One region of the Streptomyces sp. NPDC031274 genome, then DNA from elsewhere that is predicted to be linked to it. Evidence: riboswitches for the same ligand, from Rfam matches in the RefSeq annotation. Region 1 holds a riboswitch; the other holds the start of a gene.
The links. A riboswitch is a leader RNA that binds a small molecule or an ion and turns the genes downstream of it on or off. The one in region 1 is predicted to bind glycine.

Region 1 (5,134 bases):
CGACGCCGGGGCCACCGCCGCCGTGCGGGATGCAGAAGGTCTTGTGCAGATTCAGGTGTGAGACGTCGCCGCCGAACTTGCCGGGCTGGGCGAGGCCCACCAGGGCGTTCAGGTTCGCCCCGTCGACGTACACCTGACCGCCCGCCTCGTGCACGGAGGCGCAGATGTCGGCGACGTGCTCCTCGAACACACCGTGCGTCGACGGGTAGGTGATCATGAGCACGGACAGCTCGTCACGGTGCTTCTCGATCTTGGCGCGCAGATCCTCGATGTCGATCTCGCCGTCGTCGCTGGTCTTCACGACGACGACCTTCATGCCGGCCATCACGGCGCTCGCGGCGTTGGTGCCGTGCGCGGAGGACGGGATGAGGCAGACGGTGCGCTGGTCGTCGCCGTTGGCACGGTGGTAGCCCCGTACGGCGAGCAGCCCGGCGAGCTCGCCCTGCGAACCGGCGTTGGGCTGCAGCGAGACCTTGTCGTACCCGGTGACCTCGGCGAGCCGCTCCTCCAGCTCACGGATGAGCGTCAGATAACCCTGCGCCTGCTGGGCGGGTGCGAAGGGGTGCAGCTGCCCGAACTCGGGCCAGGTGACCGGCTCCATCTCCGTGGTCGCGTTGAGCTTCATGGTGCAGGAGCCCAGCGGGATCATGCCGCGGTCGAGCGCGTAGTCGCGATCGGCCAGCTTGCGCAGGTAGCGCAGCATGGCGGTCTCGGAGCGGTACTGGTGGAAGACGGGGTGCGTGAGGTACTCGTCCTCGCGCAGCAGACTGGCCGGAAGCGTGTCCTCGGTCTCCGCGTCGAGCGCCTCGACGTCGGCCTCGACCTTGAACGCGGTCCAGATCGCGGTGAGCTGCTTGCGCGTGGTGGTCTCGTCACAGGCCAGGGAGACGTGGTCGGCGTCGATCTGGTGGATGTTGACGCCGCCCTCGCGGGCCGCGGAGACGAGCTCCTCGGCCCTGCCGGGCACCCGCACGGTCAGGGTGTCGAAGTACGCGCCGTGCACGACCTCGACGCCGCCCGCGGTGAGCCCCGCGGCGAGCACGGTCGCGTAGCGGTGCGTACGGCGCGCGATGGCCTTGAGGCCCTCGGGCCCGTGGTAGACCGCGTACATTCCGGCCATCACGGCGAGCAGCACCTGAGCGGTACAGATGTTGCTGGTGGCCTTCTCGCGGCGGATGTGCTGCTCACGGGTCTGCAGCGCGAGCCGGTAGGCCTTGTTGCCGTCGGCGTCGACGGAGACACCCACGAGCCGCCCCGGCAGGCTGCGCGCGAACTTCTCGCGCACCGCCATGTAACCGGCGTGCGGGCCGCCGAAGCCCATCGGCACACCGAAGCGCTGCGTCGTGCCGACGGCGATGTCGGCGCCGAGCTCGCCGGGCGAGGTGAGCAGCGTCAGGGCAAGCAGGTCGGCGGCGACGGAGACGATGGCACCGAGCTCGTGCGCCTGCTCGACGAGGGGCTTTATGTCCCGTACGGCACCGGAGGCGCCCGGGTACTGGATCAGTACGCCGACGACACCGCGCTCGGCGACCTCGGCCGGGATGCCCTCGCTCAGATCGGCGACGACGACCTCGACGCCGGTCGGCTCCGCACGGGTCCGGATGACGGCGATGGTCTGCGGCAGCGTGTCGGCGTCGACGAGGAAGACGCCGTCCTTGACCTTGCCCACGCGCCTCGACAGGGCCATGGCCTCGGCGGCGGCGGTCCCCTCGTCGAGCAGCGAGGCACCGGATGTGGGCAGCCCGGTCAGCTCGGCGACGACGGTCTGGAAGTTCAGCAGGGCCTCGAGGCGCCCCTGGGAGATCTCCGGCTGGTAGGGCGTGTACGCGGTGTACCAGGCCGGGTTCTCCATGACGTTCCGCAGGATCACGGGCGGCGTGAAGGTCCCGTAGTAGCCAAGCCCGATCATGGAATCAAGAACCTGGTTACGGTCCGCGAGGGAGCGCAGCTCGGCCAGGACCTCGGCCTCGGTGCGCGCTCCGGGCAGGTTCAGCGCCTCGGCGTTCTTGATCACATCCGGTACGGCGGCGGTGGTCAGCTCGTCGAGCGAGCCGTATCCGACCTGCGCGAGCATCTTGGCCCGTGCTTCCGCATCGGGGCCGATGTGCCGCTGCTCGAAGGGAATGCCCTGTTCGAGCTGGGAAAGCGGGATGCGAGGGGTGGCGGTCATTGCGGAGGCCTCCTGGTCTGACGCGACCTGCGAGGGGCACCACGGCGCGGGTACCCGGACGGCCTCCCCCTCTGTCATCTCAACCTGAGAGCTTCACCGGTCCGCGCCCCCGTGAGGGAGCTGTCCCGGCTTTCACCGTCGGTGAGGAAGGGTTTCGAACGTGCCCGCCCGACGCCCGCCCTACTTTCCAGAGTGACCTCGTCCGTGCGGTACAGGGGCCTGAGAGATTCCGGGGAGGAGTTGCTCCTTCGGCGCCCCCGGTGTCTCCACCGGAGAGCTCTCCCGCACGGGATCAGCAGCCACGCGCCAGCCTACCAGCGAGGACTGCGGCCGATCCCTCGAGTGGCCGCCTGCCCCGAAGTGCTCTTTCGTAGTGAATACGAACGAACAAGGATGAGTTGTGCCCCACTGCGACAAGCCTCGACCAGTTGGAGGGCCCGTGCAGACCGACATCGATCCGCGCAACCTGATCGGCCGGAAGGCGTTCGACCGGAACGGGGCCAAGATCGGCACGATCGACGAGGTCTATCTCGACGACGCCACCGGCGCCCCGGAGTGGGCGGCCATACGCACGGGGCTGTTCAGCAGGGACGCGTTCGTGCCCCTGGAACCCAGCGAGCTCACGAGCGACGGCACCCTGCGCATCCCCTTCGAGCGCTCCCTGATCAAGGACGCCCCCGATTTCGGCGTGGGCCGCCATCTCTCCCCCGAACAGGAACTGCAGCTCTACCACCACTACGGCCTGGACATCGCACCCCCGCAGGCGCCGCCACCACCGGACCAGGACTTCGGCACCATCGCGGGCCAGGAAGCGCCCTGACCCTCATCGGTCACCCCGGCGACTCACGCGTATCGCTGCGGCTCACACGTACCGGCGTCACTGCGACTCCGGCTCCGGCCCCGGCTCCTCAGGAGCGGCCACCAACGGCAAGGGCTCCGCGGGCTCGAGCTCCGGATCATCCGTCCTGAACGTCCGCACCCGTCCCGGCGCCGACGACTCCGGCGTCTCGAAGCGGACCGTCACCCGCCCCAGACCGCTCCCCTGCACCCATCCGTGCCCGAACTCGGCATGCCGCACATCGTGCCCGGCAGCCCACCGCCGCTCGGTCGGCACCACTGGCACGACGGGTCCGACCGGCGGTACGACCGGCACCTCCACCGCGTCGCCCACGGCCTGTGCCGCGCTCACCCCGGCCGGCTCCCCCGCTGCCTCCCTCTCCGCCTCCAGTGCCTCGGCCGCCTCGGCAGCCTCAGCCACCTCGGCCGCCTGCGCCTGTGCGAAGAGGTCCTCCTGCGTGTAGTCGGCAAGCCCCGTGACCCCCACCCCGAGGAGCCGCACGCCTCCGGTGGTGTCCACGGCCTCGAGGAGCCGCGCCGCGGCCTCCCGCACCACCCCGGGGTCGTCCGTCGGCCCGCGCAGCGTCTCGGAGCGCGTCAGCGTCGAGAAGTCGAACCGCCGCACCTTCAACACGATGGTCCGCCCCGAGTGCCCTGCCGCCCGCAGCCGCTCCACACACCGGTCGGCCAGCCGCGCCACCTCACCCCTGACCCGTACCCGGTCATGGATGTCCACGTCGTACGTGTCCTCGACGCTGACCGACTTGGATTCCCGCTCCGCCACCACGGGCCGCTCGTCCCGGGCAAGGGCCATCGCGTACAGCGCGCTCCCGTGCGACTTCCCGAGGAGCCGTACGAGCTCGTCCTCACCCGCCTCGGCGATCTCCCCCACCGTCGTGATGCCACCGCGCCGCAGGTGGTCCCCGGTGGCAGGACCGACACCGGGCAGGGTCCGCACCGACATCGGCCCGAGCAGCTCCCGCTCGGTGCCCGGCACTATCAGCCGCAGACCGTCCGGCTTGGCCTCCTCCGAGGCGATCTTCGCCAGCATCTTGGACGCGGCGAGCCCGACCGAACCCGCGAGCCCGGTCACCGCCTTGATGTCCGTGCGCAGCCGCTCGCCCACGGCAAGGGCCGACTCCTGGTCGTCGGCCACGCCGCCCGCCTCCAGATCGACGAACGCCTCATCCAGACTGAGCGGCTCCACCAGCGGTGACAGCTCCCGAAGGAGCGACATCACCTGGTCGCTGATCCCGCGGTAGAGCCCGAAGCGCGGCACCAGATAGGCGGCATTGGGCGCCAGGCGCCGCGCCTGCCCCATGGGCATCGCCGAGTGCACGCCGAACTTGCGCGCTTCGTACGAGGCGGTGGCCACCACACCCCGTGGTCCGAGGCCGCCCACCACCACGGCTTTCCCGCGCAGACTCGGCTTCGCGGCCTGCTCGGCAGACGCGTAGAAGGCATCCATGTCGAGATGCAGGATCGTGGGCGCGGTTCTCACACCCCTGATGCTGCCCTACGCCACTGACAACGCCCCGAGAACGCCACCCCGCCCCTCGAACCAGCCCCGGCGGTCACGGCCGTCTCACACGGCCTTGTTGCGCCGCCTCGCGAGCTCGTCGGCGGGGTTCTGGCGCAGCAGCGTCTCTCCGGTGTCGATCCGCTCGCCGTGCAGCTGCGAAAGTGCCGCGTCCACATCCCGCCCCACGACACCCACGGCGATCCCGAAGACTCCCTGGCCGCCCTGGAGCAGATCGTGGACCTCGTCGGGCGACGTGCACTCGTACACCGTCGCGCCGTCGCTCATGAGCGTCATCCGCTCCAGGTCCTCGAAACCGCGGTCGCGCAGATGCTGGACCGTGGTCCGGATGTTCTGCAGGGACACGCCTGTGTCGAGGAACCGCTTCACGATCTTCAGGACGACGACGTCCCGGAAGCTGTAGAGCCGCTGGGTCGCCGACCCGCCCGCGGACCGCACACTGGGCTCGACGAGGCCCGTACGGGCCCAGTAATCAAGCTGTCGGTACGTGATACCGGCAGCCGCACACGCGGTCGGGCCCCGGTAACCGATCTGTTCCTGTTCGGACTGTCCGGACGTGGCGTCCCCGCTCCCCTGAACGCTCCCCT
Region 2 (5,134 bases), on a different contig from region 1:
CGTCCACCGACGACGGGGACGTGTCGTACACATCGAGGCCGATGGCCAGATACGGCGCACCGAGCGCGGGCTGCACCCAGGCGCGGCGCAGCGAGCGGACCGCGGGGGTGCGGTGGGCGTTCTGGGTGAGCAGGGCGTAGAACTGCGGGATCTCGATGGCGGGCTCGGTGAGCCTGAGCGGGCCCGCGGGCAGCAGGTCGAGGCCGGAGGCGATGCGCCGCAGGTCGAGCCAGGGGATGCCGACGCCGCCGCCGGGGGCGTGCGGGTTGAGCCAGAGGCCGTAGTGGTCGGGGTAGAGGGTGCGGGCGATGTCGATGCCGCTGACGACCTCGTACGAACGGTTCCAGCCACTCGCGGAGAGCTCCTGGGCGGAGGTCACGCACGGTGCGTAACCGAGGCCTTCGACCTCCATGTTCCCGTACTGCGCGTCGGGGGATCCGGCCTGGCCGTGCCAGAGCAGCATCCACACCTGGTCGGCGGCGAGCGCCCGCAGGAGCGCCTCGTAGGCGTCATACCGCCCTGGCGTCACCTGGCGCAGCATGTGCTCGACCTGCCCGGCAGCAGCCGTGCCCGACGCACTCACCCTTAACCGCCCCTTCGCGATGACCCGCTGACCCGCAGAGCCACTGACCCGCTGAGCCTGGAACCTGATGAACCTGGAACCCGATGAACCTGATGAACCTGCCGTGACCTGAGCCGAGCTGATCGGTGGCCCCGGGCCGAAACGGCAGGGCCGTGCCCCGCCCGGGCCATGAAACCAGCTTAAGCGGCGATCCTGACACCGACTTGACGTACGGCACCCTCACACACGTACCTGCACATGTCCTTACACATGTCCGTGCTCGTGCCCCGGTGTCTGACCGAAGAAGGGCCGAACCCGCTCGCGCATCCAGTCACCGACCGGGTCCTGGGCGACGTCGAGCAGCACCAGGTTCACCGGCCAGACCACCGGGGCATGGCCGAGAGCCCGGCCCACGGCCTCCATCGGCAGGTCGCGCGCGTTGCCCTCCCAGGAGGTCAGTTCGACGCCGACGAACAGCGTGGGCTCCTCGCCCTCGACGCTCGCCAGGCAGCGACGGGCGCTCAGGACGACCCCGGTGGCCTCGAACTCACGGGCGGCGGCGGACAGGAAGTCCACCGGGTCCTGCTGCCAGTCCGGTTCGAAGAGCCGTACGCGGCCGCCGGTCGCGGGGCCGTCCAGCGGGGTGCGTCCGGCCCGGCAGAGTTCGGCGACGGCGGGCGGCGGCAGCGGGACCCCGACCGTGCCGTCCGGGTTGACCGCGATGCCCATCTGCGGGGGAAGCCCGCGCGCGAACTCCACGGCGGGCGCCACGGTGCAGCCCATCCGGCCGCCGGTGACCTGCTGGAACTGCTGCTCGGAGCTGAAGACGGGGACGAAGGCCTGGCCGTCGATCTCCAGCGTGGGCAGGTCGAGAGTGCCGCTGTCGGGACCGCCCCCGCTCGGCAGCGGGACCCAGACGTGGCTGCGGCCGAGCACCTCGACGATGCGGGCCCCCGCGGACGTCCGGGGCGCCCCCGGCGTGCCGAGCGATGCCGCGAGCACCTCTTCGAGTTCGTTGCCCGGCCATCCTCCGTACGGATGTGCGTGCGCCTGCGCCGGAATATCCATCTGTCCAACCCCTGACCTGTCCCGCTCTGCCTGCGGCACGACCCTAACGCGGCGGGCGGCTCAGCCTCCGAAGCCGATCCCGCGCAGGATGCTCGCGGCTGCCCGGTCGAGCAGGATCGCGGAGCCGCAGCCGCGCGGCAGATCGCCCCGCTCGGCGGCGCCGACCAGGCGGCCGACGGTCCTGCGGTGCCGCGCGAAGGCGTACCGCGACACGCCGCGCCCGCGCGCGAGCTGCCCCTCTATGGCGGTGTCCGGCGGCACGTCGAGCAGCAGCAGGTGCAGCGTCGTGCCGCGCCGCACCGCCTCGCGGGCCAGCCAGCTGCGCACCCATGTCTGGGTGCCGCAGTCGTGCACCACGATCCCCTCGCCGGAGCGCAGGGCGGCGCGCAGCCCCGCGTAGTGCGCGAGGCGGACCAGGGGGCGGTAGACGGCGTACGGCAGCAGGGCCGGCATGCGCAGGGCCCAGCGGTCGCGGGTGTCCTGCGAGTCGATGCGCGGGCCCGCGACCGCTCTGCGCATCAGCGTGGACTTGCCGCTGCCCGGAAGGCCGGAGACGACGATCAGGTCGCCCGCGCCGAACGTGAGGCGGTGCGGGCTGCGGCCGGACCGCTGCCTCAGGTCGCGGACGACGACCGCGGGCAGGGCGCCGCAGCTCTCCCTGGTGGGGGCGGCGGCCTGTTTGGGCAGGGCCACCCCCGTGTTGGTCGCGTAGACACTGGTCCTGCGCACCGTGATCGGCCTCCCCTAGCGGTCACGTAACTGCTTACCGCAGCTTCCCCGGCAAGTGTAAAGAGAAGGTAATGCGGCACAACAGCGCCCGGGGCCCGGGGTGTACCCGGAATAGCACAGCTGGACTGGCACTGCCCCGTGACGGAGGCCCGTGCAATGATGTGCCCGCAAACTCCATACAGGCCGCTTGAATCCGCGCGGGAGAGTTCCCGGTCGCCGTCGCAGGACGCACCGGGGCGCCGAAGGAGCAAGTCCCTCCCTTGAATCTCTCAGGCCCCGTACCGCGCGGGCGAGGCACATCTGAAAAGCGGGTCGCTCCGGCGGCTCCACCCAAGGTGCAAGTCATGACCCCCTGATACAGACGTATGACATATACGGACGGGTCGTGGTGAACCTCTCAGGTTCCGATGACAGATGGGGAGGATCGACCTCGCCCGTCATGCCCTGGGAGTTCCCGTATGAGTACCGTCCCCCGTCTCACCGCCCTGGATGCCGTGCATCGCGCGCTCGGCGCGACCATGACCGACTTCGCGGGCTGGGACATGCCGCTGCGCTACGGCAGCGAGCGCGACGAGCACATCGCCGTCCGCACCAAGGCCGGTCTCTTCGACCTCTCCCACATGGGCGAGATCACGGTCACAGGACCGCAGGCCGTGGACTTCCTGAACTTCGCGCTCGTCGGCAACATCGGCTCCATCGGTGTCGGCCGCGCCCGCTACACGATGATCTGTGCCGAGGACGGCGGGATCCTGGACGACCTGATCGTCTACCGTCTGGGCGAGGCCGACGCCCCTGAGTACATGGTCGTCGCCAACGCCTCGAACGCGCAGACCGTGCTCGACGCGCTCACCGCCCGCGCCGACGGCTTCGACGCCGAGGTCCGCGACGACCGCGACGCGTACGCGCTGCTCGCCGTCCAGGGTCCCGAGTCCCCCGGCATCCTGAAGTCGCTCACGGACGCGGACCTGGAAGGGCTGAAGTACTACGCGGGCCTGCCGGGCACGGTCGCGGGCGTGCCCGCCCTCATCGCCCGCACCGGCTACACCGGCGAGGACGGCTTCGAGCTCTTCGTCTCGCCCGGCGACGCCGAGAAGCTCTGGAACGCGCTCATGCAGGCCGGCGAGCACGTCGGCCTGGTCCCGGCCGGGCTCTCCTGCCGCGACACGCTCCGTCTGGAGGCGGGCATGCCGCTGTACGGGCACGAGCTGACCGCGGAGCTGACTCCCTTCGACGCGGGCCTGGGCCGGGTCGTGAAGTTCGAGAAGACCTCGCAGTCCGACACCTTCGTGGGGCGCGCGGCGCTCGCGGCCGCCGCCGAGCGCGCCGAGACCGCTCCCCCGCGCAAGCTCGTGGGTCTGGTCGCCGAAGGCCGCCGCGTCCCGCGCGCGGGCTTCTCCGTGGTCGCCGACGGCAAGGTCATCGGCGAGGTCACCTCCGGGGCGCCGTCCCCGACGCTGGGCAAGCCGATCGCCATCGCGTACGTCGACGTGGCGCACGCGGCCCCCGGAACCGCCGGGGTCGGCGTCGACATCCGGGGCACGCACGAGCCGTACGAGGTCGTGGCGCTGCCCTTCTACAAGCGCCAGAAGTGACGCTTCCGCCACTGTTCCGTCTCTGTGGTAAGCCGGAAGTGACCCCACGCACATCAGTCCCGTTCCGCAGCACCCACCCGCGTACAGGAGAATTCAGGTCATGAGCAACCCCCAGCAGCTGCGTTACAGCAAGGAGCACGAGTGGCTTTCGGCCACCGAGGACGGTGTGGCGACGATCGGCATCACGGAGTTCGCGGCCAACGCGCTCGGTGACGTCGTCTACGCCCAGCTCCCTGAGGTCGGCGAGACCGTGACCGCGGGCGAGACCTGCGGCGAGCTCGAGTCGACGAAGTCCGTCAGCGACCTGTACTCCCCCGTGACCGGCGAGGTCACCGAGGCGAACCAGGACGTCGTGGACGACCCGTCGCTGGTGAATTCCGCTCCGTTCGAGGGCGGCTGGCTGTTCAAGGTACGGATCTCGGAGGAGCCGAAGGACCTGCTCTCCGCGGCCGAATACACCGAGCTCGCAGGCAACTAAAGACCCTTAGGGACCACCTGATGTCGCTTCTCAACACCCCTCTCCACGAGCTGGACCCGGACGTCGCCGCCGCCGTCGACGCCGAGCTCCACCGTCAGCAGTCCACCCTGGAAATGATCGCCTCGGAGAACTTCGCTCCGGTCGCCGTCATGGAGGCCCAGGGCACGGTCCTCACCAACAAGTACGCCGAGGGCTACCCCGGCCGCCGCTACTACGGCGGCTGCGAGCACGTCGACGTCACCGAGCAGATCGCGATCGACCGGCTCAAGGACCTGTTCGGCGCCGAGTACGCCAACGTCCAGCCGCACTCCGGTGCCTCCGCCAACCAGGCCGCCCTCTTCGCCATCGCCAAGCCCGGCGACACGATCCTCGGCCTCGACCTGGCACACGGCGGCCACCTCACCCACGGCATGCGCCTGAACTTCTCCGGCAAGCAGTTCAACGTGGTCCCGTACCACGTCGACGAGGCCGGTCTGGTTGACATGGCCGAGGTCGAGCGCCTGGCCAAGGAGAGCAGCCCGAAGGTGATCATCGCGGGCTGGTCCGCCTACCCGCGTCAGCTCGACTTCGCCGAGTTCCGCCGGATCGCCGACGAGGTCGGCGCGTACCTGTGGGTCGACATGGCGCACTTCGCCGGGCTCGTCGCCGCGGGCCTTCACCCCAACCCGGTGCCGTTCGCGGACGTGGTCACCTCCACCACGCACA

Region 2: another riboswitch for glycine. It lies ahead of gcvT (glycine cleavage system aminomethyltransferase GcvT); the one in region 1 lies ahead of gcvP (aminomethyl-transferring glycine dehydrogenase).

The regions. Positions count from the first base shown of each region.
Region 1 covers NZ_JBVIHP010000040.1:8,275-13,408, reverse strand. The annotation lists gene gcvP (aminomethyl-transferring glycine dehydrogenase) at 1-2,170, opposite strand, end outside; glycine riboswitch at 2,368-2,465, opposite strand; gene ACZ5CR_RS40620 (PRC-barrel domain-containing protein) at 2,610-2,990, shown strand; partial or broken gene ACZ5CR_RS40615 (DNA polymerase IV) at 2,906-4,508, opposite strand; gene ACZ5CR_RS40610 (MerR family transcriptional regulator) at 4,593-5,134, opposite strand, start outside.
Region 2 covers NZ_JBVIHP010000005.1:314,987-320,120, forward strand. The annotation lists gene ACZ5CR_RS11540 (enhanced serine sensitivity protein SseB C-terminal domain-containing protein) at 1-583, opposite strand, end outside; gene ACZ5CR_RS11545 (enhanced serine sensitivity protein SseB) at 827-1,630, opposite strand; gene ACZ5CR_RS11550 (AAA family ATPase) at 1,691-2,365, opposite strand; glycine riboswitch at 2,548-2,653, shown strand; gene gcvT (glycine cleavage system aminomethyltransferase GcvT) at 2,818-3,951, shown strand; gene gcvH (glycine cleavage system protein GcvH) at 4,052-4,429, shown strand; gene glyA (serine hydroxymethyltransferase) at 4,450-5,134, shown strand, end outside.